3 regions of the Mesorhizobium sp. IMUNJ 23033 genome follow, and region 1 is predicted to be linked to each of the others. Evidence: riboswitches for the same ligand, from Rfam matches in the RefSeq annotation. Region 1 holds a riboswitch; each other region holds the start of a gene.
What was found. Region 1 has a riboswitch for thiamine pyrophosphate ahead of thiB (thiamine ABC transporter substrate binding subunit). Riboswitches for the same ligand answer to the same signal wherever they lie in the genome.

Region 1 (9,393 bases):
TATGCCGACCGACGGCAGGCCGTAGAAGATCAGGAACAACTGCACCAGAAGCGGCGTCCCGCGAAAAATCCAGACATAGAAACGGGCCACGGCAACCAACGGCTTCGGGCCAAACAGCCTGATCAGCGCCGTGACCAGTCCGGCGGCGAGGCCGAAGGCAAACGACAGCAGCGTCAGCGGCACGGTAAAGATCAGCGCCGCCCACAACAGCGTCGGCAAGGAGTCCAGCATCAGTTGCAGCCAGTGCGGCACAGAAGGCCTCCTTGCCAGATCATCTACGGTGCATCAGCCCGCATCCGTCGAGGCGCGGACACAGGACCGGATATCATGCGAAAACCGGCGAGCCGTCAAAGACGGCTCACCGCAAAATATGGAAAGCGGGCCGGTATCGGCCCGCCCGAGAAGAATGCGTTTACTGCGAGACGTCTTGGCCGAAATAGGTGTCGGCGATCTTCTTGTACGTGCCGTCGGCCTTGATGTCGGCCAGCGCCTTGTTGATGGCGGCGACCAGTTCCGGATCGCCCTTGCGCACGATCACGCCGGAATAGTCGGCGTTCTCTTCCTGCGCCGCGATCTTCACATTGGCGTCGGGTTTGTGCTTCTTGAAGTCGAGGAAGGACAGGCTGTCATTGACGGTGGCGTCGGCACGTCCGGTGAGCAGCAGCTGGATCGACTGGTCGAAGCCGTCCGTACCGACGAGCTCGGCGCCGTTGGTCTCGGCGAGCTTGCCGAAGTTCGAGGTCAGCGACTGTGCCGACTTCTTGCCCTTGAGATCGGCGAAGCTCTTGATGTCAGTGTTGTCGCCGCGAACGATCAGCACCGCCTTGGAGGCGATATAGGGATCGGAGAAGTCGTACTTCGCCTTGCGCGCATCGGTGATGCCGACCTCGTTGATGACGGTGTCATAGCGGTTGGAGTCGAGGCCGGCGATCAGCCCGTCCCACTTGCCTTCGAGGAATTCGACTTTCACGCCGAGCTTGTCGGCGATCGCCTTGGCGATCTCGACGTCGAAGCCGACCAGCGCGCCGGAAGCGTCATGATAGGTGAAGGGCGCATAGGTGCCTTCCGTGCCGACCTTGATGACGCCAGCCTGCTTGATCTGGTCGAGGTTGGCGCCGGCGTGGCCTGACGTAACCGCCAGAACCTGCAGCGTTCCGGCAACGATGAGCGAAGTGAGCCATTTCATTTTTCTGTGATCCCGTCTTGGCCGGTGGTCGGCACTTTGTGAAGGGCTGGAAACTGGCAGATGCAGCTCGGCAAAATAAGGAATCGGATTTCAAAGATAGATCATTTCAGAAATCCCATTCTCAAAATCCACACCGACGAACGCGGCGCAAACCTTCAGCGTTCCCGCTTCGCTCCACTCCGTCCAACCGCAGGGCGATTGCGCCGGGGAACATTCCTCGGCGTGGCGAGTTTTGCTGTTGTAGGGCGCAGCGCCGACATTTCAACCGAAGCGCCGACAAGATCGCGGTGGCGAGCCCGCCGGCAAGACCCGGAACAGGAGCGCGGCATGATCGAAGACACGGCAGGACGAACCATGGTCCGCGCGGCGATGAAGGCTCCTTATCTCGAGCGCGAGGAGGAGCATCTTCTGGCCTTGCGCTGGAAGGAAGATAACGACCAGCAGGCGCTGCACCGGATCACCGTCGCGCATATGCGGCTGGTCATTTCCATGGCCTCGCGGTTTCGCCACTACGGCCTGCCGCTCGGCGACCTGATCCAGGAGGGTCATGTCGGCTTGCTGGAAGCCGCGGCGCGTTTCGAGCCGGACCGCGAGGTGCGGTTTTCGACTTATGCGACATGGTGGATCCGCGCTTCGATGCAGGACTACATCCTGCGCAACTGGTCGATCGTGCGCGGCGGCACCAGCTCGGCGCAAAAGGCTCTGTTCTTCAACCTGCGGCGCCTGCGCGCCCGGCTTGCGAACGGTGCCGAACCGATCTCCAACGCCTCACTCTACCGCGAAGTTTCCGTCGCGCTCGGCGTCTCCGAGGCCGACGTGGCAATGATGGATTCCCGCCTCTCGGCTCCCGACTCTTCGCTCAACGCGCCGCTTGCCGACGATGCCGGCACGGCCGAGCGGATGGATTTCCTGATCTCGGACGATCCCTTGCCGGACGAAATTGTCGGCGACACGATCGACATCGAACGCCGCTCGCTATGGCTCAAGGCAGCGCTCGGCGCGCTCAATGCCCGCGAACTCAGGATCATCGAGCAGCGCCGTCTGACCGACGAGGGCGCAACGCTTGAGTCGCTTGGCGAAGCGCTCGGCATTTCCAAGGAACGCGTCCGCCAGATCGAAGCCCGCGCCATGGAAAAGCTGAAGGTTGCGCTGGTCGAGCAGAACCCCGAATTCATGGCGACAGCCGCCTGAACCTTGCCGTCCTGAACCTTATCTATCTGTGACGATCTTGACCTTGTCGCCGGTCGAAACGGCGGCGCCCGGCGACATCGCGTTGAGCACCCTAAACAGGTCGAGCTTGCGGTCGACGCCGACCATCTGCGCGGCGAGCGAGCCCATGGTCTGCCCCGCCTGCACGGTGACGACGCGGATATGCAGCGGCTTCAGCGCCGCCTTCTCGGCCGCGCTGAGGATGCGGAACGAGCCGCTCACCGAGCGCGCCACCGGATCGAGCGTGGTGCTGGCCGAGGGTGCCGCCGTCAGCAGCCGGTAGACCTGGCCGCCGGCGCGGATCACCGCGATGTCGAACTGCCAGCCGTCGGCGCCGGCATGCGCTGTCGCCGCCTCGTTGCCGTTGATGGTTTCCTGCTTCACGCTCGCATCGTCGAGACCGGCCACCCAGCCGCTGCGGATATAGTCGGTCAGCGGGCGGTTCTTGTCGATCGAAACGCCGTCGAAGCGGATCGCCATGTCGCCCGGGCCGGTCGCCGTCACGGCGGCGGCCGAATTGTCGATGACGAAGCCGTCGGGCACGGTGAACGACACGCCGAGGCCAGGATGCAGGAAGGTCTGGCCGCGCACATAGCCTTCTTCCGGCGTATCGCCGTAAAGCAGGCCGTCTATGCCGGCGAGGAAAGCATCGCGGTCGCGCGTGCCAACGCCCGGCGGGCCGAACTGACGGGCATGCCGCTGTGCCAGGTCGATGCGCTGCGGCGTGTTGGGGTGCGTCGCCAGGAAGTCGAGGCTGGCATCGGTGGCGCCGCTGATCGAGCGGAAATCGGTATAGGCCGACATCGACTGCAGGAAGCGGCCGGCGGCGTAAGGATCATAACCCGCCTCGCCGACCGACTTGATGCCGATGGCATCTGCTTCGAGCTCCTGGTTGCGCGAGAACTGCGCAAGCCTGAGCTTGCCGCGGATGAGTGCGGCCTTGGCGGTCGGGCTGTCGCCGAGCACATCGGAGACGACCTTGGTCGCCAGCCCTTCCTCGGCCTCCAGCTGCTGCCGCTGCAGGCCGTGATTGGCGGTGACGTGGCCCATCTCGTGCGCGATGACGGCGGCAAGCTCGGCCGAATCATTGGCCAGTGCCAGCAGGCCGCGCGTGACGTAGAGATAGCCGCCAGGCAGCGCGAAGGCGTTGACGTTGGGCGAATTTAGGATGGTGATGCGATAGGTCTGGGTCGGATTGGCAGACACCACGGTCAGGCTGCCGACGACCTTGGCCACCATACGCTCGAGCTTGGGATCGGAATATTCGCCGCCATAGGTGGCGAGGATGCGCGGATGCTGCGCCTTCGCCATCTCGGCGAGCTTGCTGTTGGCGACGACATTGTCGACGGTGACGGGCCTGTCGGACGGCTGGAAACCGGATTCCTGCACATCCGGCGGCGTGAACATCTGGCAGCTTGCCAGCGCCACGGCCAAGCCGGCCAGCGCAAGGAATCGCGCCAGCGGCTTCATCAACAGTCTGTCCTTGCCGGTCGGCAGATCGGCGTCCCTTCTGTTGTTTGCGGCAAATCACGGCCTATGCCGGACCAGTATGGCCGGACCTAGCCACACTCCTCTGGTCAAGGCAAGCAAACGCCGCATCGTCCAAACCCGGTTTGGCCGTAAATTATGTCCGCTTCCGGGCAATATCTCGTGATCCGGTGTTGACCGGTCCCGAGCCGATATAGCGCCGGAAGGCTTCCGGTCCAGCGCCGTCGAAGAAATCGGCCGCCGTCCCCGCCGCGGCGACCGCGCCATTGTCGAGAAACACCATATCTTGGCCGATGCGGCGCGCATCTTCGGGCTGGTGGGTGACGAACAGAACCGTCATCTTCCGCTCGGCATGGACACTGGCCAAAAGATCCAGCATGTCGTCGCGCAGGGCCGGTCCGAGGGAGGCGAATGGCTCGTCGAGCAGAAGCACCGGCCGGTCGCGCACCAGCACGCGGGCAAGTGCGACGCGCTGCCGCTCGCCACCGGAGAGCTCGCGCGGCAGGCGGTTTTCCTTGCCGGCAAGGCCGACGCGCTGGAGTGCCCCGGCGATCGCCTCGCGGTCGGCGCCGCTTAGGCCGAGCGACGGCGAGCGGCCGAGCCCGACATTGCGCTCCACCGGGAGATGGGCAAACAGATTGTTTTCCTGGAACACCATCGACACTGGCCGGACCGAAGGCGGAGCGGCGCTGACTTCCGCCTCGCCGATCAGCACGCGGCCCGACCCTGGCGCCTCGAAACCGGCCACCAGATTGAGCAGCGTCGATTTTCCGGAGCCGCTTGGCCCCATGATGGCGGTGATCCTGGAAGCGGCAAACTGGACATTGAAGAGAAACGACGCCTCGCCGTAGCTGAACGAAACATTGTCCAGCCGCACTGCTGCCCCGTGTTTCACGTCGGCGCCATCATGGGTGGGCGTCATGCTCGTTCTCCCCGCCCCAGCCGGTCTGCGACAAGCACGAGCGCCAGGCAAACCATGCCGAGCAGCAAGGCCAAGCCGGCGGCGTCCGCGGTCCGGTAACTGCCCATGCGCGCCAGCAAAAGATAAGGCAAGGTCTGCACTGAATCGCTGCCGAACAGCGCGATGACGCCGAGGTCGCCGAGCGACAAGGCCATGGCGAAGGCGAAGGCTGTGGCCAGAGGCCGCCTGAGCGACGGCCAGTCGACCAGAATGAGCCGGCTCCAGCCTGAGATGCCAAGTTGCGCGCAAAGCCGTTCGTGCCGTTCGCTCGCCGCATCATAGGCGGGACGCACGGCACGGATGGCGAAGGGCATTGCCATCACCGCGTTGACGGCAACGACCATGACAGGCGCGACGGCAAAGACGTCGCTGATCGCACTCAACAGCAGGAACCAGCCGGCGCCGACGACGATGGGCGGCACGACCAGCACAAAGCCGGCGCCGGTGTCGGTGGCATGTTCGAGCAGCGTCCGAGGACCGACGCCGCGCATCAGCGCGAGTGCTCGCCGCGCCATGATGAGCGACAACGACAGCGCCACCGCAAGAACCGCCGAGAGCAAGGCAAGCACGACGCTGGTCACCGTCGCCTGTCGCACGGCAGCCTCGCCCGCCAACCGGCCGAGATCGGCGCCAAGCCCGGCGGCCAACGTCGCGGCCATCGGCCCGGCGACGAACAGCAAGGCCAGACCGATCAAGGTGACGTTCAACGCGGTCTCGGCCATGCCGGCGGAAAGATACCGTCGCGGCGCCACCGGCAGATTGGCATCGCCAACCGTGTTGACGCCGAGCCGCATCAAGGCCAGCACGACGACGAAGGTGAGCGCGATCTGCAGAAATGTCAGCGTTACGGTCCGCGCGGGATCGAAATCGAAGCGCAGCGCCTGGTAGATGGCGACCTCCAGCGTCGTGGCGGCCGGCCCGCCGCCCAACGTCAGCACGATGGTGAAGGAGGTGATGCAGAGCATGAAGACAAGCCCGGCAATACCGGGGAGTGCCGCGCGCAGCGCCGGCCATTCGATCAGCCGGAAGGCGGGTCTTGCGCCCATGCCGAGCTGACTCGCCAGCCGCCATTGGTCGGCCGGCACCGTCCCCAGCGCCTCCAGGAACAGCCTTGTGGCCAAAGGCAGGTTGAAGAAGACATGGGCGACGAGAATGCCTGACAGCCCGTAGATGCCCGGCCAATTCCGGCTGCCAAGAATGCCGGCGAAATAGCCGGCATTGCCGTAGAGCGCCAGGATGCCGAGCGCAGCGACGATGGCCGGCAGTGCCAGCGGCAGGGCGAAGAGCTGCAGGATCAGGCCGCGGCCGAAAAAGCGCGGATGCCGCGACAGGGCGCGCGCCACGAACAGCGCCGGCACGACGGAAAGCAGCGTCGAGAGAGCCGCTTGCCACAGCGTGAAGCGGGCGACGCGCAGGAGATAGGGATCGAAGGCGGACGCAGCGCCGGAGAGGTCGCGTGCGCCTTCGAGGATGAGCCCGGCGAACGCGCCGCCGATCAGTAGCGCTATTGCCGAAAGCGCGACGATGCCGGCGGTGATGCGGGGATCGGTCGAACGCGCCGGTACCATCCCGACCCCTACTTGCTCATCACCGCCAGCCATTCATCCACCCAGACCTTGCGGTTGGCCGCGACCTCCTCCGGACTGAACAGCAAGGTCTTGGTTGGCTTGACCAGTCTGTCGAAGGCCGGGTTGAGCGGCTTGTCGGTCTTGCCGGCCGGGTACATCCAGTTGGTCTCGGGAATGACATTCTGGAACTTCGGTCCGGTCATGAAGGCCATGAACTTTTCCGCCAGCGGGTTCTTGGCGCCGGTCGTAGTGATGCCGGCAACCTCGATCTGCAGATACTCGCCTTCCTCGAAAGACGCCGCCTGGTAGCGCTCGGTGTTTTCGGCGACCATGTGGTAGGCCGGCGACGTCGTGTAGGACAGCACCATCGGCGCTTCGCCCTTGGTGAACAGGCCGTATGCCTCGCTCCAGCCCGGCGTCACTGTCAGCACCTTCGACTTGAGCTTGGCCCAGGCCTCCGGCGCCTTGTCGCCATAGACCGACTTGACCCAGAGCAGCAGGCCGAGGCCCGGTGTCGAGGTGCGCGGATCCTGGATGACGATCTTGTCGGTTGCATCGCCTTCGACCAGTTCCTTCAGGCTCTTCGGCGGCACTTTTAGCTTTTCGGTATCGTAGACGACGGCGAAATAGCCATAGTCGAACGGCACGAAGGTGTCGTCGCTCCAGCCGCCCGGCACGTTGACATCGGACACCGCGCCATGCGGCGCGAACAGGCCGGTGGCCTTGGCTTCGGCCGTCAGGTTGGTGTCGAGGCCGAGTACGATGTCGGCCTTGGTCGAGGCCCCTTCGAGCTTGACGCGGTTGAGCAGCGCCACGCCGTCGGCGACCGAGACGAAGTCGAGGGTGCAGCCGCATTCGGCCTCGAATTCCTTCTTCACCAACGGACCCGGACCCCACTCGGCGGTGAAACTCTCATAGGTGTAGACGGTGAGCTTGTCCTGCGCTTGCGCGGGTGCAGTAACAGCCAGGGTGATTGCTGAGATCAGTGCGTATAAAAGCGTGCGCATCGGCGCCTCCTTCGTTCGTGTTGAAAGGAATTGAGGCGTCGGGTTGTCCGAAACGTCTAATCCCTCCGCCGGTACAAACCGGATCAGGTTCAGCGGGTTGGCTGGTTTGCCTCTCAGCCGGTCCGCGAAGATCGCGTCCGGCACCCCGTTAGAGCGTTTCGACACATAGGCCCGGCCGATGTGGCGTGCAAGCGGAACTTTGCCGGGGATCCAGTGCATGTTGCCCAAAGACGCGACGCACGTGAGGCCCGGCCTTCCGTTTCGCAGGCAGGGCTGGTAAGGGCCACGAGATATGAGCACATTCACCATCCTGCTTGGCGGCGATCTCATCCGCACGCCACTGCTCGACCGCCAGATCGAGGGCACGCGCGTCATCGCCGCCGACGCCGGCATCGGCCATGCTCGGATGCTGGGAGTGATGCCCGAACTCTGGGTCGGCGATTTCGATTCCGTGCCGGCGGATTTGCCGGACGATCTGGCCGCCGTGCCGCGCCAGGTGTTTCCGCCCGAGAAAGACCAGACCGACGGCGAACTGGCGATATCAGCCGCACTCGAACGCGGCGCCACCAGCCTGGTTCTCGCCGGCGCCTTCGGCGGCAAGCGTGCCGACCACGCCTTCCTGCACCTAGCCCTCGCGGTGCGCCTGGCCGAAGGCGGGATGGATGTGCTTTTGACCAGCGGCGCACAGGAAGGCATCCCGCTTTTGCCTGGAAAAGCCGGTTTCAGCTACGCCGACGGCACGCTGTTTTCGGTGCTCGGCTTCTCCGACCTTGCCGGCTTGAGCGTCACTGGCGCCAAATGGCCGCTCGACCATGTCGAAGTTGCGTTCGGCTCGTCGCTGACCATTTCCAACGAGGTCAAGGGCCGCCTCGAAATCGCCTTGGGCAGCGGCCGTGCGCTGCTGCTTGCCCACCCCTACCCCTTGCCTGAAAGCTGATCATGGCCCCGCCGCTTCTCAATCTCGACGGGGTCAAGCTCACCTTCGGCGGCACGCCGCTGCTTGACGGCGCCGAACTCAGTGCCTCGGCCGGCGACAAGATCGCGCTGGTCGGCCGCAACGGCTCCGGCAAGTCGACGCTGCTGAAGATCGCTGCTGGAATGATCGAGCCGCAGGATGGCGAAGTGTTCCGCCAGCCCTCGGCGACCGTGCGCTATCTGCCGCAAATGCCCGACATGGACGATTTCGCCAACGTTCGCGCCTATGTCGAGGCGGGACTGGGGCCCGCCGACGATCCCTACCGCGCCACCTATCTGATGGAACACCTTGGCCTCACCGGCGAAGAGAAGCCGAACGATCTCTCCGGCGGCGAGGCGCGCCGCGCAGCCCTTGCCCGCGTCATGGCGCCCGAGCCCGACATTTTGCTGCTTGATGAGCCGACCAACCATCTTGACCTGTCGGTGATCGAATGGCTGGAGGAGGAGCTTGCCCGCACCTCGTCGGCGCTGATCCTCATCTCCCACGACCGTCGTTTTCTCGAGCGCGTCTCGCGCGCCACCGTCTGGCTCGACCGTGGCCAGACCCGCCGGCTCGACAAGGGCTTTGGTCATTTCGAGGAATGGCGCGACCAGGTGCTGGAAGAGGAAGAGCGCGAGCAGCACAAGCTCGGCCGCCAGATCGTGCGTGAGGAGCACTGGCTGCGCTACGGCGTGACGGCGCGGCGCAAGCGCAACATGCGCCGGCTTGGCGAGCTGCAAACCATGCGCCAGCGCTTTCGCGGCCATCGCGGCGCCGAGGGCACGGCGACCCTGGTGGCCAGCGACGCCGCTGAATCCGGCAAGCTGGTGATCGAGGCCAGGAACATCGAGAAGAGTTTTGGTGACCTCACCGTGGTCAAAGGCTTTTCGACCCGGATCCAGCGCGGTGATCGCGTTGGTCTGGTCGGACCGAACGGCGCCGGCAAGACGACACTTCTGAAGATGCTGACCGGCGAGCTGGCACCGGATGCCGGCTCGATCCGGCTTGGCGTCAATCTG
Region 2 (9,393 bases), on a different contig from region 1:
TTCGGCAGCAGGCCGAAGCCGAACCACAGCACGACCAGCGGCGCGATCGCCACCAGCGGCAAGGTCTGGCTGGCGATCAGCAGCGGAAACAGCGCGCGGCGCAATGACGGCCAGAAGTCGACCAGCGCCGAGAAAAGGAAGGCGGCGGAGAGCGAGCAGGCAAAGCCGGCAAGAGTGGCGCGGATGGTCGGGATGGCATTGTCCATCAGCGCCTCGCGATTCTCCCACGCCTGTCCTAAGACGCGCGAGGGCGCCGGCAACACCGTCGGCCTAACGCCGCCATAGCGGGCATAGAGCTCCCACGCAGCGAACAGCAGCCCGACCGAGACGGCAGCCGGTGCAGCCCTGGCGATGGCCGACGAGACAGCTGATCTCCCCCCTCGTGGGGAAGGGCCAGAGGTATCTCCTCCAGACAACGGGACGGACGGAACAGCCACGGAAATATCCTCGACGGCGGCGAGCGCTATGGCTCAGACAGCGGACGGGCTGTTGGCCGACACGGTGACGTCGAGGGTTACGTGGCCGGCGCCCGGCCCGAAGCGGCAGAAGGCTTCGTTCAGCGTGGCGAAGATGGCACCGGCATCGCCGCGCAATTTGGTGCAGAAATGCTTGGAGCGCTCGTAGACGCCGGACTGTTTGAGGAAGTCGATGCAGCCATAGATCTCGTCCATGTGGTCGCCAGTGCCCATCACATAGAGCGAGAATTGCGCCGCCGTCGCCTGACCGGTCACGGCGGTGGCCTGCACGGCGCGGATGGCGGCAACCTTGCGCTCGTCGAGCGGAATGACGGGGCCGCCGACCTCGTCGGAGCGGCAGATCGGATCGTCGGGCTCGCCCGGGCAGCCGCGCGAGATCGCCGCTGACAGCACGCAGTGCTTGCCGCTGGCGGAAGCCGCGACGAACAAGTCGCGCATCGCCGGGAACAGCACTTCGGGCGGCCCGACCAGCAAGGTCGAGATGTCGTCGGTCTCGATCCTCAGCCGATCGCGATACGGATCGAGCGCGCCAAGCGCGCCAAGGATGACGCCGACGAAATCATCGGCCATGGGATAGAGGGAAATCTGTGCGCCAGAAAACATAGCCCGCCTCGCTCCGCTGGTATTACCCAGATCAGCTTTTAGGGTCTGTGGGCTTGCCGCCCCCGTCTCAGCCCCGACCGTACGGAGCACCCCTGTGGATGCCGGGGTTAAAGCACTGTTCGGCGAATTGGGGAAGAGGGTTTGTCGAGGCGTGACGCGAATGTGTGTTGGGCCAGGTTTTGACAGTCTCCCGCTTGGGGGAGATCGGTTTCAACGCTCCGCGTTATAAGATTTTCACCATTTTCTTATAACATCCTTGAAATTCAGCTGGATAGCGCGCAGTTATAAGAAAACTGACAAATTCTTATAACGGAAGGCGCATGATCGGAGTGCTAGCCATGAAAACGATCGATCTCGCCTATCGCACGATGTACGCCGAACTCGTGCAGCGTAGCCTGGATGCCTCGTTCGAGACCTATTTCTCGACGGCGGGCAACTTCGTCCGCGTTCCGGTAAAGGGCCGCGACTACTGGTACTTCGAGGAAACCCGCCCGACGAAGACAAGGCGATACGTCGGCCCGGCCGAAGACCCCGAGATCGCAAAACGGGTCGCCGCCTTCAAGGAGATCAAGAGCGACCTCAAGAGCCGCCGCAAGCTGGTTTCCAGCCTCGTGCGCGACGCCGGCTTGACCGCGCCTGACACATTCACCGGCGAAGTGGTCGAAGCCCTGGAGAAGGCCGGACTCTTTCGCCTGCGCGCCGTTTTGGTCGGAACGGTCGCCTTCCAGACCTATGCCGGGCATCTTGGCGTGCGGCTGCCTGGTGCCTCGCTGCAGACAGGCGACGTAGACTTCGCTCAATTTCATTCCGTCTCGGCCGAAGTGGACGACAGTCTGCCGCCGGTCATTGAGGTGCTCAAGGCAATCGATCCGACATTTCGTCAGGTTCCACACCGAACAGACGCCGGACGGACCACACAGTTCGAGAACGCTTCCCGCTACAAGGTCGAATTCCTCACTCCGAACCGGGGCAGCGACGACCATGCGGATCACGCAAGCCCGATGCCGTCGCTGGGAGGCGTCTCCGCGCAGCCTTTGCGGTTCCTGGATTTTCTCATCCGCGACCCCGTCAGAACGGTGCTCCTGCACCGCTCGGGCGTGCCCGTGCTGGTGCCCTCGCCCGAGCGCTACGCCGTCCACAAGCTGATCGTCGCTTCACGCCGGCAAAGCGCCGCAGCGAAGCGGGAAAAGGACCTCCATCAGGCGAGCCAGCTGGTCAAGGCGCTTGACGCCACACGCCGGCAGGATGACCTCGCCTTCGTGTTCGCGGAAGCATGGAACAGGGGCGACAGCTGGCGCGACGCGCTCCGGAAAGGCCTGCACCTGCTCGATCCGGACAGGCATGATATGGTCGGCCAGATCCTCGGGAGGGCGCTTGCCGATATTGGCGCGCAGCTCGAAGGATTTCCAATGCGGCTCGCCTGAGGCGCCGGCATTCCGATGGTTTCTATCCATCTCTTTCGTTCATATTGTACGAATTGCACTTGACCAGTATTCGTACGTAAAGTACGATATCTTCTCTTTGAGGGGATATCCTTGAACACCGCAAATCACGCCGCCTTCGCCGATCTCTCCCGCCCGCTCTTTTCTCCCGCAACGACCGACCAGAGGCAGCGCCTCGCCGGCGCCTGGCGCATGGCCAGCCAGGATATCGCGGAGGACATCCGCTTCATCCGCCAGTATCTGAAAGTCATCGCCGAAAAAGAGGAGCGGCTGTCGACCGGCACGCTGGTCCACAGCCGCGCCTATGTCGATGCCTGTGCCGGCTGGCTGCCGCAGACCGTGGCGCGCTATCTGCGCAACCTGCGGGCAATCACCGAATGCGAACTCGCCATGACGGCGGCCGGCATCCGCTTTGCGCTCTCCAGCGATGCCTGGGATGCGTGAGGGCCGAGCGGCGGAAAGCTGTCGGTCTGGCCGGGAATGCAAACCCACTGGCCGCGGGGCCAGTGGGTTCGTTTGCCGCTGAAGCGGGAGTGATCAGCCGCAATCGGCCGGCGCGGCCGGGCCGGAGCCCGTTGGGGAGCCAAGCCTATCTCAGACCGAGAAAACTCAGGATCGCGATGACGATTACAACGGCCCCGACCAGCCAAATGATATTATTCATGACGTGCTCCTTCGCCCAAAATTGGTGCTGGAAGCACAACATTAGCGACGCCTAAAGGTTCCCGCCGGTCGGGCCGTCGCCGCGCGGGGAATGGCGGCGGCGCATGGCCCTGCTCTACGGCGCGATCGGAGTAGCAACCTGACTTTTACTGGGTGTATTTAACTAACGCGCGCTGGCTGTCACGAAACTAATTAGACTATTCTAATTTCCTTAAGCTGCAATCTCGGCGTGACGGGGCGACAATGCAGGTTCCATGAACGCAGCCAATCTCTACCGGAGACGGCGCTGCCGCGCCGCATCCATTTCCCATGGGTCATTGAAGAGAGATTTCGTGGCCGGCGCTCAGCCCTTGGCTTTTGGCTTGGCGGCCTTGGCGGGTGCCTTGGCCTTGGCGGCTGCCGGTTTGGCTGACTTGGCGGCCGCAGCCTTCTTCGGCGCAGCCTTGGTTTTCGGCTTCGCCGCTCCGTCGATCTCGGCTGTCGCCTGGTCCCAATGTTGCATGTCCGAGCCCTCGGGCCGCCCGGCCTGTTCCCAGATTTCGTGCGCCCGCTGGCGAATGCGTTCCTGCCTGTCGTCCGTCACTGTCGCCTCCGTGGTTGGGTCCAAATCGGATGGGTCCAAATCCCGGCAAAACATTAGCGGATATTTCGACCGGCGTCTTGGGGCGTAGACACGCTCGACGCCGCGATTTCCTTTAGTGGTCGTTGGACAGGACCGCGACACCCAGCAATGCCGCCTTCTTGGTAATCAGCCCGGCGAGATCGGCGTCGGAGCGCTCTGTGCCGGTGCGCCGGCGCAGCTCATCGATCGCCTCCTTCATCGACAGCAAGCTGGTGCTTCGCTCGGCCAGCAGCTTGTCGCAACAGGCCGCGACATTGGTGGAATTGGGGGTCTCGACATGCGGCAACATGGGAATGCTCCTTTGAACAAACCCGTTGCCCGCCGTCTCCTCCCGAAGACGGCGGGACAGGTATCATGCATCACTCAATGACTTCGACGACCCTGCGCGTGCCGGGGTCGACCAGCACGGTGTGATCGCCCACGACCGTGTATCTGTATTGAGTGTCGGGAACTTCCCGAAGCTCTACAGTGTCGGGCAGGATAGAGCCGACGTTAAGCTCGACGCCGAGAAGGCTGATCGAAGCCAGTGGGTGCTTGTGCACATATTCGCGGATGTCCGTCCTTTGTTCGGGCGTGACCACGACGGCCTGCGGCTGGGTTGTAACAATCACATCCTCAGCGGCAGCGACACCGACGCCTGCAAAAAGAAGCAGCGCGGCGGCGGAAGGAATCAGGGTTCTCATCGTTCTCTCCTGTTTCGTGTTGGCGAGCTTCGCCCTCGCCTCCGCCTTAACGGAAACATCCACAGGTCGATAAGTGGCGAGCTCTGAAGGCAAACGCCGCCACAACGCTGTTGTTCCGTAAGTCGGGACTAATTGATCTATGGTTTTGCGGCTCTCTGCCCTCGCCTTTGCGTGCGAGAGACGACGCGATGGCCGCATCCCAGGCGATCGTTTGTCGGTCCCGGCCATTGGCAAAGCCACCTTGCGCCTCGCCGGATCCCGCTGGGAACCGGACCGGCCCAATTTGCATTGAAGGGCCGGTCCATCAGGAGGTTCTCCACATGAACGACATGCCTTTCCGTGCTCCGCTGACAATTGCCGTCGGTGCCGGCTTCAAGCGCGAAATCGCTTCGCTGGCCGAGATGCAGAATTTTCTGAAGGAATGGCCGGCGGCGCGGCGCGGTCCGGTCTACGCCACCGCCATCAGGGCCTGCGAGGCGGCGCGCGCCGGACATCTCACGGCCGACCAGGCGCGGCGGGCCTTCATGGGCTTTGCCGAAGCAGCAGGCATAGTGTGGACAGGCGTCGATCCCGTCACCGCGCTGCGGCAAGCCAAGACGAGAAGCGTGCGCAGCCGAGCTGAGCGGAATCGCCCCGTGCCGTGACTTGGGGCCCGTTGCTATTGCTTCGGCGGCTGCGCCGGCACCTCGTCGGGCCTGATCACAGGCGTCCTGCCCTCATTCGGCGCCGGCTGGGCCATGCCCTGGTCGCCGGTGGGCGGCGGCTGCAGCACGCCGCCGCAAGGTTCGAGCTTGCCGGTCAGGCCGCCATTGCCGCCACTGGTCGTCGACGGCTTCTGGCCGTCGTTCTGACCTTGCGGCTCGGCCTGGCACGGTCCGCCCGGCGTCGGGGCGTTCATCTGGTCGTCGGTCTGCGCGGCCGCCGGTCCGGCGAGCGCCAGCAACAAAGCGCATGGCAAGAGTGGTTTCATGGTTCCAACTCCTTTCCTGCAAGGCTTGTCCTTCGGGAAAGGATGTCGGCGGCGATTGGTTCCAACCGCGGCAAAGCGAACATTGCGACGGCTCGGCAAGGGGCTGCAAAATCCGGCGCAGTCAGCTATGGGTGCACGCGCCGAGGGAAATGCAAGCGGGCCAGTTCATGCAACGCGAAAGCTATTCGATCATTGTCGAAATGGAAAATGCTGGCACGATCGACTGGGACGAGGTCGGCGCCGGCCTCGCCGCGCTTTCGCGCGAGGTCAGGGCCGCGGCACGCCTGGGATACGTCGCCAGACAGGTGATTTTCGTTCATGCCGGAGAGGCCGGCGACACACCGCTGTTGCGCCGCCAGATCGAAGACGCGGCGCCGGAGCTTGCGCGGGACGTGACGCTCGGCTTCTGCGCCTTGCCCGGCGGGCGCTATTACGAGCTGAAGAACGAGGGGATCGCCCAGGCGACGGGCGACATCGTCGTGCTCTGCGATTCCGACACCGTCGCCCAGTCAGGCTGGCTGCCGGCCCTGCTGAAGCCGTTCCAGGACCCGCGGACCGTCGCCGTGAACGGCCACACCTATCTCGAGCATGACGACTTTGCCTCGCGGACATTCGCGCTGCTATGGATCTTTCCGCTTCGCGACCATGATCGGCGCTTTGCCGCCAAGCGCGCCATGAACGCCAACAATTGCGCCATCCAGCGAAGCTGGCTCGCCAGCCATCCATTTCCGAACAACAACGGCTTCAAGGTGTCGTGCACGCTGCTCGACCGGCAACTGCGAGCGGAAGGCCACGACCTGGTCAAGGCCGAGGCGCTGGCCAGCCACTATCCGCCGCGCGGCTGGCGCTTCCTGTTGTGGCGCGCGCTGGTCACCGGCCGCGACGCGGACCGCAAATATGCCGCGCTGAAATCCGCCTCGCGGCCACGGCGCGTTTTCAAGGCCATGCGCCGCTGGGCTTCGGCATCCTGGCGCGCCAGCCTGCGAATCGCGCTCCAGGCCCCGCGCACCGGCATGCCGGCGTGGCAGATACCCTTGGCCGTGATCGTCGGGCTTGTCTTCAACGCACTGGTGTTCGTCGGCCAGATCAGCCTGGCGGCTGGTCTGGTGAAGGACGACGTCGAGCGCGTCCCGGCCTTTGTTGGCCACAGCTGACGGCACGCGTGCGGACGTCGAGTATCAGCGCCCTTACCTGCGCTGATACTCGACAGACCGTATGCGCGATTTTTTTTGATTCGACCGGTTCCGGCCGGCGGATTGTCAATTCAGGGAGTGATCGCCCGCCCCTTGGGCAACGAAGGACGCCGCAATCAGGTCGTCGGCATCGATGCGTAAGGAGCCTTCGCCATCACCCATGATGGCCGCGACCTTCTGGAAGGTTCTCATCTCATGCTCGGTGATGCTTGCGCTGCGCATCCTGGCCCTGAGGTCAGCGACCCGCATCCCCAATGCGGGGGACGTTCCGATTTCACGCTTCGACATAATACCTTGCCTCCTCCCCAGCCCATTTCGCCGCCTCGCCGCTTCGCTGGCCCATGCTGCCTATCAATAAGGCAGCACGAAGTCAGACGCGGCAACGCGTGATTCCGAGGAAGGTTCCTGCTTGTACCTGCTCATACTAGTCACGAGATAATACGGGGCGGACCGGCCCACCGCTCCGGCAAGCGGTGAGCCGTGCGATGCGGGTTACTGAATGATCTTCACGATCTTGCGTGTGCCGGGATCGACAAGCACGGTCTGATTGTCGACGACGACATAGCGGTATTTGACATTGGGGACTTCATGGAGTTCGACCGTGTCGGGAAGTGCGGTACCGACATTGAGCTCCACGCCGGGAATCTTGATGGATGCCAGTGGTTTCTTCTGCACATATTCCCGAATCACGGTTTCCTGCTCAGGCTGAATGATGACGTCCTGGGCAGCAGCGGCGCCCACTCCAGCGAACAACAGAAGGCCGGCGGCGGCGGTTGCAAGATGCAGTCTCATGATCGTCTCCTTTCGTTGCAGCGGCCACTTGCGCCACGCGGCCTGAAGCCATTCGCGACCGGGTCGCCTCAGTCGTAAACGCCATCGCATGGGGCTTGTTCCTCCCATTTTTCGGCTCCTCGACGCGACAGTTCCGCTTTGCCGGCAGGGGCAGATCAGCCCGGAACAAAGGCCACGAGTCGAAGTTAACCCAACGAAGGGACGACACTTTCGAGGAGACTTTTGATGAAACATCTTCTGATCACAAGCATGCTCGCACTCGGCGTCGGATGTGGCGCCGCCATAGCCCAGACGCAGACGCCCGCCGAGGTCCAGCCAAGCGGTGGCGCCAATTGCGAAGCCGGCGCAGCGGACTGCCAGCAGGGCGGCAAGGCCGGCGAGCAAGCCCAGGGCAAGGCCAAGATGAAGACCGATGAGCAGGCGCAGGGCAAGGCCGGCGCCAGCACAGAAGAGCAGGCTCAAGGCAAGGCCAAGCTGAAGACCGACGAGGCACAAGGCAAGGCCGGCGCCACGACTGAAGAGCAGGCTCAGGGCAAGCCCAAGCTGAAGACCGATGAGCAGGCTCAAGGCAAGGCCGGCGCCACAACTGAAGAGCAGGCCGAGGGCAAGGCTGGCGCCACGACCGACCAGCAGGCTGAGGGCAAGGCCAAGGTCCAGACCGACGAACAGGTGCAGGGCAAGGCTTCGACCCAGACCGACCAGGGCTCGACCGCGTCTATCAGCAATGTGACCGTCGAGCAGAAGACCGAGGTCACGCAGATCATTCGCGAGACGAACGTCGCACCGGTGGCGCGTGTCGACTTCGACATTTCGGTAGGCATCGAGGTGCCACGGCAGAAGGTGCGGCTGCACCGCTTGCCGGCGCGCATCGTCAAGATCGTCCCCGCTTACGAAACCTACATGTATTTCGTGCTTGCCGACGGCCGCATCGTCATCGTCGATCCGGACAGCTACAAGATCGTGCTGATCCTGACCTGATCCGGCGAACACCACGAACAGGCCCGCCGCGCATTCGGCACGGCGGGCCTTTTCGTGCGTCTGACGCCGGTCCTTCGAAGGTTATGGACCTCCCAAACCGAAACCCCGCCGCCCTTACGGAAAAAGGCGGCGGGGTCGGCCTTCCGCCGATGAAGGGACGTTCTCGGCGGGTCGCTGGCGATTGTTCCCGGCCACTATCTTTTTTGTTTGAGCATCACCTTGCCCTAGCTGAACAGGATTCCGGCAGTGACAAAGACGACGCCGAGCGCGAAGACAGGCGCAAGCGCGCCTCGTGGACGCTGCGTTCCATAAGCTCCTCCTGATCGATGTGGGTGGGGAACGGTCCCGCCTGTGCTTGGTTCCTGAATTCAGAAGTCCTTGGCCAAAGGTCCCCAATGGCATCGACCAAAAGACCCAAAGGCCATGGCCGCGCCCGATGAGGCGACCAACCTGCCTCCGCAAAACCAGGCGCGGGCCAGGCCGTTAATCCGATGGCAATCGTTCCATATTAGCGTCGCCGCATATTCCGGAAAATTGCTGAGGGGGTCAGCGGCCGATGCCGAAGGTGTCACGTATCCTGGCGAATGCGTTCGAGGTGGCCGAGCCGTCAGGGGCCGGCCTGCCGGGCCTGGCCGAAGCGATCGGGCGGATGGCCAGCTGATCGAGCATTCGCGCGAGCGTATCCGGCTGCTGGAGGCCGTGATCGACAATTTCCCCGGCGGCGTTTCGCTGTTCGACCAGGATCTCAACATGGTCGTCTGCAATCAGCGGCAACGCGCCTTGCTCGACTATCCCGATGAGCTTTTTGCCAATGGCTACCCCTCGATGGAGACGCTGTTTCGCTTCAATGCCGAGCGTGGCGAGTACGGACCGGGCGATATCGAGATGCATGTCGCGCGCCGCCTCGCCCTCGTCAGGCAGCGCGAGGCGCATGTCTACGAACGCACCCGGCCGAACGGAACCATCGTCGA
Region 3 (9,393 bases), on a different contig from region 1:
TCTTCAAGCATCGAAATCCCGTGGTTCAGCGCCTGCTGCGTCTGGTAGCACCTCTCATGTCTATCGACGAAGTTCCGGGACAGTTGTCGTGAAAGCCGGCCATTTCCTGTGGCTGGGAATGCCCGTGCTCAGCACCCTTTCCCAGCTGTTCATCAAGCTGACATCCGAGCGATTGACCGGTTCTGGCTGGATCTGGCTTGAGAATACGCTGACCTCGCGATGGATGATCGCCGTCCTCGGTGTTGAGATAGCGCTCTTTTTCATCTGGATGCGTGTGTTGACCGAGTTGGACCTTAGCAAGGCCTATCCGCTTTCGGCCATCAGCTACATCCTGATCCTCCCAACCGGCTGGCTCGTCTTCAGCGAAAGCATTTCAGCGCTGCAGCTGGTCGGAAGTGGTATGATCCTCGGTGGCGTATGGCTGATCAGCACAGGCGACAATGGCCGCACCACCCGGGCTGTATGGACAGTGGGTGGCGATAGGCCTTGATCGGGCTTCCGATGTCAGCCGCTTGCAACGATCTTTTGATCGTTACATGACGAGTTCAGGTTGGCTTCCAAGTGCCTCCTGCCGAAGACGGACGATCATGTCCGCCGACTGAACATGCTGGAGAACGATATTTCCCTGACTGGTGAATCCGTCATCCCGGAGACGACTTCGACCGCGCGCAAGACGACAAGATCGTGGGGCGCACCTCGGCCCTTGTCTGGGCCGTCATACATTTTCCCGGTGTCCTCGTGGGCGCCCCATTCGGCGCTTTCGGCGCAGCCGCAAAGCCATTGCCGATCCTTCTGGTCATCCTGCTCATAGCGGGCTGGATGACTCTGAGTCTCGTGCGGACGTTGAGGCGCGCAGTTTTCGCTCTAGCCGTCGGCGTCGCCGAGATGGGGAGCTGGTTGCGACCCGCGACACCTAGCTGGGCCGCAGTGCCGCCAGCCTGCTCGATCCGGCGCGTTCCGAAGCACGGATCCTCGCATTGATGCCTCAGCGGGGCGGCCTGGGTGTTCTTCGGCGTCCTGGAGGAAGTAATCAACGGTGATCCGCTGTCCTCGCGGACGCTGCCATCTACAACGCACTGCAGGAGGTTCGGACGCAGCCGGCGCCGCCGTCATGATCGGCATCCCCGAGCTTGGCACAATTGATATGAGAATCTCGATCGACGGATTCGTCGCCGGACCGGGTCGCAGCAAGGATTTTCTTCTAGGTCGCAGATGGCGACGAGCATGTCTTCGACTGCTAACCTTCACGTTCGATGACCTGTGAGCGCGGCCGAAAGAGCTCGCAACGGCCGTGCTTCAATGTTGCGGCAGTCCGCTCGAACCGACTTTACCCATCCGCCGCGGTCATGCGCTTCTCCCCGCCTTGGCGGGAGGCGGCTCAGCTTACTACTTGATGCAGACGGGCTCGCCCGGATGGCCACAAGCCGGCTTCTTGCGCGAACCATCCTGAGGCTGCTGCGGCTTGGGCGTGGCCAGCCGCCGCTCCTGATTCTTGGGCTTGATTTGCGCGTGGAACTCCGGTTTCAGCTGCTTGGACAGAACCTGTATCTTAGGCTTGTCCTGGCGCTGCGGACTGCCATTCAGGCTGCTGTTCTTGAAATTCTGTTGGACGCTCGCCCCGCCGTTGGACCCATTGGCCGGCAGCTTGTGGAACCTAGGTCCATTGGTTTGTCCACTGGCCCGCCCGCTCGTTGAACCTCCACCTGAAGCATCTTGCTTGCGAGCGACCTTCTTCAGTTTGCCGTTGGGCGAGATCAGCCCATCGAGCGCCGACGGGTTGTTGGTCTTGAACTTCTGCTGGGGGCTCTGCCCGTTCCCGGCCGGCGCATCATTGCCGGTTGGGCGCTTGCTGAACTTGGCATTCTTGCCCTGTGCATTGGCCTGCCCGTTCGTCGTGCCTGCGCCCTGCCCGCCCGTCACCGCACCGCCGGCATTGCCGGTCGCCGCAGCGTTTCCGCCTGTCACGCCTTGCTTGCGCGATAGTTTCCTTGACTTGTCGTTGGGCAGGTTCTGACCGTTGAGGGCCGGTGGCCTGCCATTGACAAGCGGCAGCGTCTTGCCGTCGGCTCCGGGCAAGGCATGGCCGGCCGCGAGCTTGTCGGCCGGCAGCGTCTTCGACAGCGGCGTCGCTCCGCCCGGCTGCCGGCCTGGTGTCGAACCTTGGCGGAGCTTCGTCGGCACGCCGCTCGAGCTCTGCTTGGCCAGCGTCGTTTCCTTCTTCTGCAGGAAGGGCGGCAGCGCGACCTTGGTCGCAAGCGCGGCCGCACCGAGGCCCACTGCGACACCGGTCAGCTTCTGGCCGGTGGTGAGGCCGCCCTGATTGTTGGTCTCATTGATCGTTGTGTTGTTGATGATCGTAGTGTTGTGGATGTTGTTGAAGATGACATTGCTCGGCGGCGGCACAATGTCGTGAGGCGGATTGACCCACAGCGGCACAGGCACGAAGACAGGCGTCGGCAGAAGGAAGATTCCGACCGGCGGCGGTGGTGGCGGCAGCACGATGAACTCCGGCGGCGGCGGCGGCAGGAAGATCACCGACGGCGGCGGCGGTGGCTCGAAATCGAACTCGGGGTCATCGAAATAGAGCACGGGCCGGTCGACATAGATAATTTCTTCCGGCGGCGGGGGCGGCACGTCATAGACATAGACGGTGAAACCCTGCGGCGGCTCCAGGGCGGCATCGAAATGCTCAAGCCGGCGACGCGCATCCCAGGCATGGGGGCCGTGCGGGTAGCGCTCGAGATAGGACCAGTAGGCTTCGGGCGTATCGCGCAGCCAGGTCTGGCGCCAGGTGATCGCCTCGCGCCGCGCCGCGATGATGGCGCGAACACGCTTGGCCATCGGGTCGTGAGGATAGGCGACGAGGAAATCCTCGTAGCCGCGCAGCGTATCGCGGTCGAGGGCCGCGACATAAGCGTCGCGCGCGTCGAAGTCGCGGATCTCCCTGGTCCGCATCGTCCGGACCGCCGCCGCTGAAACCTGCGGCGCCGGAGCATCCGGACCACGATCGAAGAAGACGAAGGGTGCGGTGATCTTGGAAGCGTCCCAGGGCAATTCCGCGCCTTGCGTGACGTCGTTGACGCGCAGCCGCGTCCGGTCGAACACGTCGCCCAGCTGCAAGCCACCGTCGCGGATCATCTCGGCGAGCGCCTGGGCATAGGCGCCGTATGGGCCCTTGCCCTCGGGCGCGACCGTGCCCGGCGCGGCGTTGAAGGCGATAAGCATGTTCGGGTCGGGATCGACCAGCGCGAGGCCGCCGGCGAGTGGCTGGTTCGACTGCGCGAAGGAGTTGGGCCGTGCCGCATCGAGCACGACGATGTTGACCTTCGTCGGCAGCGCGGCGAGCGGCTTGGTGAGGTCGGAAACCCGCACCGCCGCCATCGCCGCGTCAGCCGCATTGGCAATCTGGGCGTCGACCGGCACGAAATAATTCTCCCCCTCGAACTGCACGCCGTAGCCGGCGAGGTAGACGAAGACGACCGCGTCGGGACCGGCGGCCGAGACCTTACCGAGGAAATCACGGTATGCGCCGCGCAGCGACTCCTGATCAACGTCGCGCGCGCCGACCACATCGAACCCCGCCGCCTGCAATGTCTGTGCGATCAGGCCGGCATCATTGGCTGGCGTCGCGAGCGCGCCCGACGAATAGCCGGCATTGCCGATCACGAAGGCGATGCGCTTTTCGCCTTGCGCGAGCGCCCCGGCAGTCGAGGCCATCGCGAAGACGGCGAGAACGACGAAGAAGGCGAGGTATTTCGAGACCGTCTGCATCACGATCGACCATTCAGGTAAGAGCACGAGAAGGACATCTCCCGCCGGGAGACCGGACTAGAACGTCGCAAAAAGGCCGCTTTGCGGCGCGATTTCGGCTCGTTCCGGTTCAACCGGGGAAGAACAGCTACCTCAACGGAAAGTGATCGCCATCCGGCGCCTGTGCAGGGCAGGCCATGGTAGGCGCCGCTGTCACTTTCCGACAACCAGGAACGGATCGGTCCCGACGCCTCCGCACGTGTTCCAGGGTGGTCTTCGAGCGACTAGGTGGCGGCTTCAGCATGGGAGTTTCTTGTGTTCGCGACTTATATGATCGCTATCTCTCTGTAGCGACGACAATAGTCTGCAGTCTGCGTGACGCAGTCCCCTTCGAGGCAAATCGGCACCAGCACAAGAGAGGGCTGATGATGACCGTTTCTCGCCCAAATGAGACAGACCTATATAGCTTGGTAGATGGCCGCGGCGAGGGCCGAAGGCCCACCCGAATAAGCCGAGATCAATTGCGCAAGTGTCGGGTTGATCGACTCCAGTTTCGTGTTCACCGCCTCGACGGAGTTGGCAGACGGTGGCTTGTTCGCCGCGGCAGCCAGGGCGGCTGCTACCTGAGCCAGCGTTGGGGGTGTGCTGCCCGGCTGCGGCGACAGATAGTTCTGCAGAAGACCGGCATAGACGACGGCAACCTTGCCGATTTCCGACTTTGCGGAGGCGTGTGCCAAGGCGCTCGGCGAAGCATGCATGAAGCCGTTCAAGGCGCCCAGCTTGCTCGCCGAACTGTCATTCGCGCTCGCCGACATATTGCTGGCCGCGTTTGCGCTCTTGCCGGCCGACTGGCCGTTTCCATTGCCATTGCCGTTCTTGGCCAGAGCGGGAGAGGCGACAACGGCCGTGCCTAGCAGCACAGCGGCAATTGATTTCGGAACGGTACGCACAGGATGTGATCCTCCAGCTTGATGCCACTGGACGATTTTTCCGTCGGTTCGTGTTCCGAATGTGGCCACCATATCAAACATTCGTGAGCGGCAGGTGGGATTATGGGATGTGGTCCACCAATGTTTGTTGTTGCGCGCGTGTGAGGCACAGCTGCGCAAACTCGACTGATCGGCTCCATTGAGCTGGAGGGTCGAAATTTGAAACAGCGCGGCCTGTGCCCTCGTCAGAGTTGCGCTGACGGTCGCGCAGCGAAGGCCGAGAATAAGACCCTGCATCGTCGTGACTTGTCCCCGACGCATACACGATCTCCTCCGCTCGGTTTGATTGGCCGCCGATCACCGCCGCGGCCGAACGCGCTTGACAACATGGCGCCAGCCCGTTCAATTTGACGCATTCACCAGGGGAGTCCCGGCAAGGGGCTGAGATACTGCTGGCTTTCGCGGCGCAGTGACCCGTTGAACCTGATCCAGTTCATACTGGCGTAGGGACGGTGCAAGCGCTTTGCGGGAGTTCACGCCCGAGGTCCTGTCGCAAGCAGGGCGGCCAAAGCGTCTTTTCATCCTTCCGGCACAGAACTGGGTCTCCAATGCACGAGCAAAGGAGCCTCAAGATGAATGCCCTCACCCCCACCGTATCGACGGGACCACTGCCCGCCTCACGCAAGATCCACAAATCCGGCCTCCTCCATCCGCGCATCAAAGTGCCGATGCGCGAAATCTCCGTCCATCCGACAGCCGGCGAACCGCCCGTCACCGTCTACGATCCGTCCGGCCCCTATACAGACCCGACTGTCGAAACCAGCATCGATAAGGGCCTTGCCCGGCTTCGCCACGAATGGATCATGGCGCGCGGCGATGTCGAAGCCTATGACGGCCGCCATGTCCGGCCGCAAGACAACGGATTCGCGGCGGGCGAGCGCCTGACGCCGGAGTTTCCCGTTCGCAACCGCCCGCTCAGAGCCAAGGCCGGCAAGGCGGTGACCCAGCTTGCCTATGCGCGCGCCGGCATCATCACGCCAGAAATGGAGTTCGTTGCCATCCGCGAGAACCTTGGCCGCGAGATCCTGCGCGGCAAGCTTGAGCGCGACGGCGAAGCCTTCGGCGCGGCGATCCCAGACTTCGTCACGCCGGAATTCGTGCGCGACGAGGTGGCACGCGGGCGGGCGATCATTCCCGCCAACATCAATCATCCCGAGAGCGAGCCGATGATCATCGGCCGCAATTTCCTGGTGAAGATCAATGCCAATATCGGTAACTCCGCCGTCACCTCGTCGATGGCCGAAGAGGTCGAAAAGATGGTCTGGGCGATCCGCTGGGGCGCCGATACGGTGATGGACCTGTCGACCGGCCGCAACATCCACAATATCCGTGACTGGATTGTGCGCAATGCACCGGTGCCGATCGGCACGGTGCCGCTTTACCAGGCGCTCGAAAAGGTCGGCGGCATCGCCGAGGATCTGACCTGGGAGGTCTACCGCGACACGCTGATCGAACAGGCCGAACAGGGCGTCGACTATTTCACCATCCACGCCGGCGTGCGGCTGCATTATATCCCGCTGACCGTTGACCGGGTCACGGGCATCGTCTCGCGCGGTGGCTCGATCATGGCCAAATGGTGCCTGCATCATCACCGGGAAAGCTTCCTCTACGAGCATTTCGCCGAGATCTGCGACATCTGCCGCGCCTATGATGTGTCCTTCTCGCTCGGCGACGGCCTTCGTCCCGGCTCGATCGCCGACGCCAATGACGCGGCGCAATTCGCCGAGCTGGAAACGCTCGGCGAGCTGACGCAGATCGCCTGGGCGAAGGACTGCCAGGTGATGATCGAGGGGCCTGGCCACGTGCCGATGCACAAGATCAAGGAGAACATGGACAAGCAGCTGGCCGTCTGCGGCGAGGCGCCGTTCTATACGCTGGGGCCGTTGACGACCGACATCGCGCCTGGCTACGACCACATCACCTCAGGCATCGGCGCCGCGATGATCGGCTGGTTCGGCACCGCAATGCTCTGCTACGTCACGCCGAAGGAGCATCTCGGCCTTCCCGATCGCAACGACGTCAAGATTGGCGTGATCACCTACAAGATCGCCGCCCATGCCGCCGACCTGGCGAAGGGCCATCCGGCGGCGAAACTCAGGGATGATGCCCTTTCCCGCGCACGCTTCGAGTTTCGCTGGGAGGACCAGTTCAACCTGTCGCTCGACCCGGAAACGGCGCGATCCTTCCACGATAAGACCCTGCCCAAGGAGGCGCACAAGCTGGCGCATTTCTGCTCGATGTGCGGGCCGAAATTCTGCTCAATGCGAATATCCCACGACATCCGCGCCGAGGCACAGAAAGAGGGCATGGCGGCAATGGCGGCGAAATACCGCGAGGGCGGCGATCTCTACGTGCCAGCGGAAGAGAGCGGCGCACCGCTCATGCCACAGGCGCATGAACCATCATGAAGGTTCTGGTCAAAGGGGCCGGCGTCGCCGGCCTCACCGCTGCCTTCGAACTCGCCACGCGCGGCGCGGCGGTGACCGTTGCCGAGGCAAGGCATAGCCTTGGTGGCAACGCGTCGTGGTTTGCCGGCGGCATGCTGGCGCCATGGTGCGAGCGTGAAAGCGCCGAGCAGCCGGTGCTCGATCTCGGACGCGATGCAGCCGATTGGTGGGATGCCGCGACGCCGGGCCAGGTGACGCGGGCAGGAACACTGGTCGTGGCCGCGCTGCGCGACGCGGGCGAGCTCGACCGCTTCGCCAGTCGCACGTCAGGCCATCGGCGTGTCGATGAGTATGAAATTGCGCTCCTGGAACCCGACCTCGCCGGCCGCTTCCGGCGCGGACTGCTGTTTCCTGGCGAGGCCCATCTCGACCCGCGCGAGGCGATGGCGGCACTTCATGACAGGCTCGTGGCCATGGGTGTCGAATTCCACTTCGGCGCCGATGCCCGGCACATTTCCGGCTTCGATCGTCAGATCGACTGCACGGGTATGGCGGCAGAAGACGACGGGCTGCGTGGCGTTCGTGGCGAGATGCTGATCCTGCGCACGCCTGAAGTCTCGCTGTCGCGCCCGGTCCGGCTGCTGCATCCGCGCTTCCCGCTCTACCTGGTGCCGCGCGCCGACCACCGTTTCATGGTCGGCGCGACAATGATCGAAAGCCAGTCCCCAGAACCGGTCACGGTCCGATCGATGATGGAGTTGCTCAGCGCCGCCTGCGTACTCCATCCGGCCTTCGGCGAGGCCGGTATCGTCGAGACAGGCGTCGGTATTCGCCCGGCTTTTCCCGACAATCTACCGCGTGTCGAAGCAAGCGGAAACACGATCGCAATCAACGGGCTTTATCGCCATGGCTTTCTGCTTGCACCAGCCATGGCGCGCCAGGCGGCCGAGCTTGTCTTCAGTCACGACAAACCCGTGGAGTTTGCACATGAAACTGATCGTCAACGGCGAAGCGCTTGAGACAGCCGCCACATCGCTGGCGGCGCTGCTTACCGCGCTCGACTATGAAGGCGATTGGCTAGCAACGGCCGTCAACAGCGACCTCGTGCACAAAGCCAACCGGGCGGAGTTCCAGCTTAGCGACGGCGACCGAATCGAAATCCTCTCGCCGATGCAGGGAGGCTAGCATGTTCGATCTTCTCGGAACGACGCTAGCCTCCCGGCTGCTTCTCGGCACGGCTCAATATCCTTCGCCTGCCATCCTTGCCGATGCGGTCAAGGCCTCGGGCACGTCGGTGGTGACCGTCTCTTTGCGCCGTGAAATGGCTGGCGGCAGGGCTGGCGAGAAATTCTGGTCGTTGATCCGCTCGCTCGGCACAAGGATCCTGCCCAACACTGCCGGCTGCCACTCCACCAAGGAAGCGGTCACGACCGCGAACATGGCGCGCGAAGTCTTCGGTACGACCTGGATCAAGCTCGAAGTGATCGGCAACCACGATACGCTGCAGCCGGACGTGTTCGGCCTGGTCGAAGCCGCCCGCATCCTGTGCGAGGACGGTTTTGCGGTATTCCCCTACACCACCGACGACCTTGTCGTCGCCGAGCGGCTGCTGGAGGTGGGCTGCAAGGTCCTGATGCCGTGGTGCGCACCGATCGGTTCCGCCCTCGGCCCGGTCAACATCATGGCACTTCGCTCGATGCGCGGACATTTCCCTGGCGTCCCGCTGATTGTTGATGCGGGGCTCGGACGGCCGTCGCACGCGGCCACCGTCATGGAACTCGGCTTTGACGCCGTGCTCCTGAACACGGCGGTCGCCAGGGCAGCTGATCCGGTCAGCATGGCGCGTGCTTTCGGCAAGGCGGTCGAGGCCGGTCGTGAAGCTTTCAGTTCGGGAATGCTCGAACCGCGCGACGTCGCCGTGCCATCGACACCGACGATCGGCAGGGCAGTTTTTTCATGAAGCTCGATCCCTTCTACCTGATCGTCGACAGCGCTGCCTGGATCGAACGGCTGGTGCCGCTTGGCGTTAAGCTGGTTCAGCTTCGCATAAAGACCATGGATGAGGCCGGGTTGCGCGCGGAGATCCGCAAGGCGAAGGCCTTGTGCGCCCAGCACCACTGCCAGCTCATCGTCAACGACCATTGGCGCCTGGCAATCGAGGAAGGCTGCGACTTCGTCCACCTTGGCCAGGAGGATTTGCAGACCGCCGACCGTTTGCGGATTCAGGTAGCCGGCGTGAGGCTCGGACTGAGCACACATGATGATAT

Region 2: it holds a riboswitch for thiamine pyrophosphate, as region 1 does, so the genes downstream of both, ACFX5Q_RS26655 (YkoF family thiamine/hydroxymethylpyrimidine-binding protein) here and thiB (thiamine ABC transporter substrate binding subunit) in region 1, are expected to answer to the same signal.
Region 3: it holds a riboswitch for thiamine pyrophosphate, as region 1 does, so the genes downstream of both, thiC (phosphomethylpyrimidine synthase ThiC) here and thiB (thiamine ABC transporter substrate binding subunit) in region 1, are expected to answer to the same signal.

What each region holds. Positions count from the first base shown of each region.
Region 1 covers NZ_JBJACT010000031.1:3,234-12,626, reverse strand. Annotated here, with positions in the region: gene ACFX5Q_RS27395 (ABC transporter permease subunit) at 1-252, opposite strand, end outside; gene ACFX5Q_RS27390 (amino acid ABC transporter substrate-binding protein) at 413-1,186, opposite strand; gene ACFX5Q_RS27385 (RNA polymerase factor sigma-32) at 1,514-2,377, shown strand; gene ACFX5Q_RS27380 (M48 family metalloprotease) at 2,396-3,865, opposite strand; gene thiQ (thiamine ABC transporter ATP-binding protein) at 4,020-4,805, opposite strand; gene thiP (thiamine/thiamine pyrophosphate ABC transporter permease) at 4,802-6,412, opposite strand; gene thiB (thiamine ABC transporter substrate binding subunit) at 6,421-7,419, opposite strand; TPP riboswitch at 7,463-7,577, opposite strand; gene ACFX5Q_RS27360 (thiamine diphosphokinase) at 7,712-8,356, shown strand; gene ACFX5Q_RS27355 (ABC-F family ATP-binding cassette domain-containing protein) at 8,359-9,393, shown strand, end outside.
Region 2 covers NZ_JBJACT010000029.1:84,528-93,920, reverse strand. Annotated here, with positions in the region: gene ACFX5Q_RS26660 (ABC transporter permease) at 1-353, opposite strand, end outside; gene ACFX5Q_RS26655 (YkoF family thiamine/hydroxymethylpyrimidine-binding protein) at 471-1,079, opposite strand; TPP riboswitch at 1,070-1,183, opposite strand; gene ACFX5Q_RS26650 (GSU2403 family nucleotidyltransferase fold protein) at 1,418-2,503, shown strand; gene ACFX5Q_RS26645 (hypothetical protein) at 2,615-2,965, shown strand; gene ACFX5Q_RS26640 (DUF2934 domain-containing protein) at 3,528-3,767, opposite strand; gene ACFX5Q_RS26635 (hypothetical protein) at 3,880-4,095, opposite strand; gene ACFX5Q_RS26630 (DUF1236 domain-containing protein) at 4,166-4,489, opposite strand; gene ACFX5Q_RS26625 (DUF982 domain-containing protein) at 4,810-5,133, shown strand; gene ACFX5Q_RS26620 (hypothetical protein) at 5,148-5,459, opposite strand; gene ACFX5Q_RS26615 (glycosyltransferase family 2 protein) at 5,627-6,613, shown strand; gene ACFX5Q_RS26610 (hypothetical protein) at 6,719-6,940, opposite strand; gene ACFX5Q_RS26605 (DUF1236 domain-containing protein) at 7,145-7,444, opposite strand; gene ACFX5Q_RS26600 (DUF1236 domain-containing protein) at 7,670-8,422, shown strand; gene ACFX5Q_RS26595 (hypothetical protein) at 8,969-9,091, opposite strand; gene ACFX5Q_RS26590 (diguanylate cyclase domain-containing protein) at 9,122-9,393, shown strand, end outside.
Region 3 covers NZ_JBJACT010000015.1:134,344-143,736, reverse strand. Annotated here, with positions in the region: gene ACFX5Q_RS18120 (GNAT family N-acetyltransferase) at 1-92, shown strand, start outside; gene ACFX5Q_RS18115 (transporter) at 89-490, shown strand; gene ACFX5Q_RS18110 (caspase domain-containing protein) at 1,387-3,771, opposite strand; gene ACFX5Q_RS18105 (hypothetical protein) at 4,209-5,000, opposite strand; TPP riboswitch at 5,091-5,207, shown strand; gene thiC (phosphomethylpyrimidine synthase ThiC) at 5,312-7,147, shown strand; gene thiO (glycine oxidase ThiO) at 7,144-8,145, shown strand; gene thiS (sulfur carrier protein ThiS) at 8,114-8,311, shown strand; gene ACFX5Q_RS18085 (thiazole synthase) at 8,313-9,086, shown strand; gene ACFX5Q_RS18080 (thiamine phosphate synthase) at 9,083-9,393, shown strand, end outside.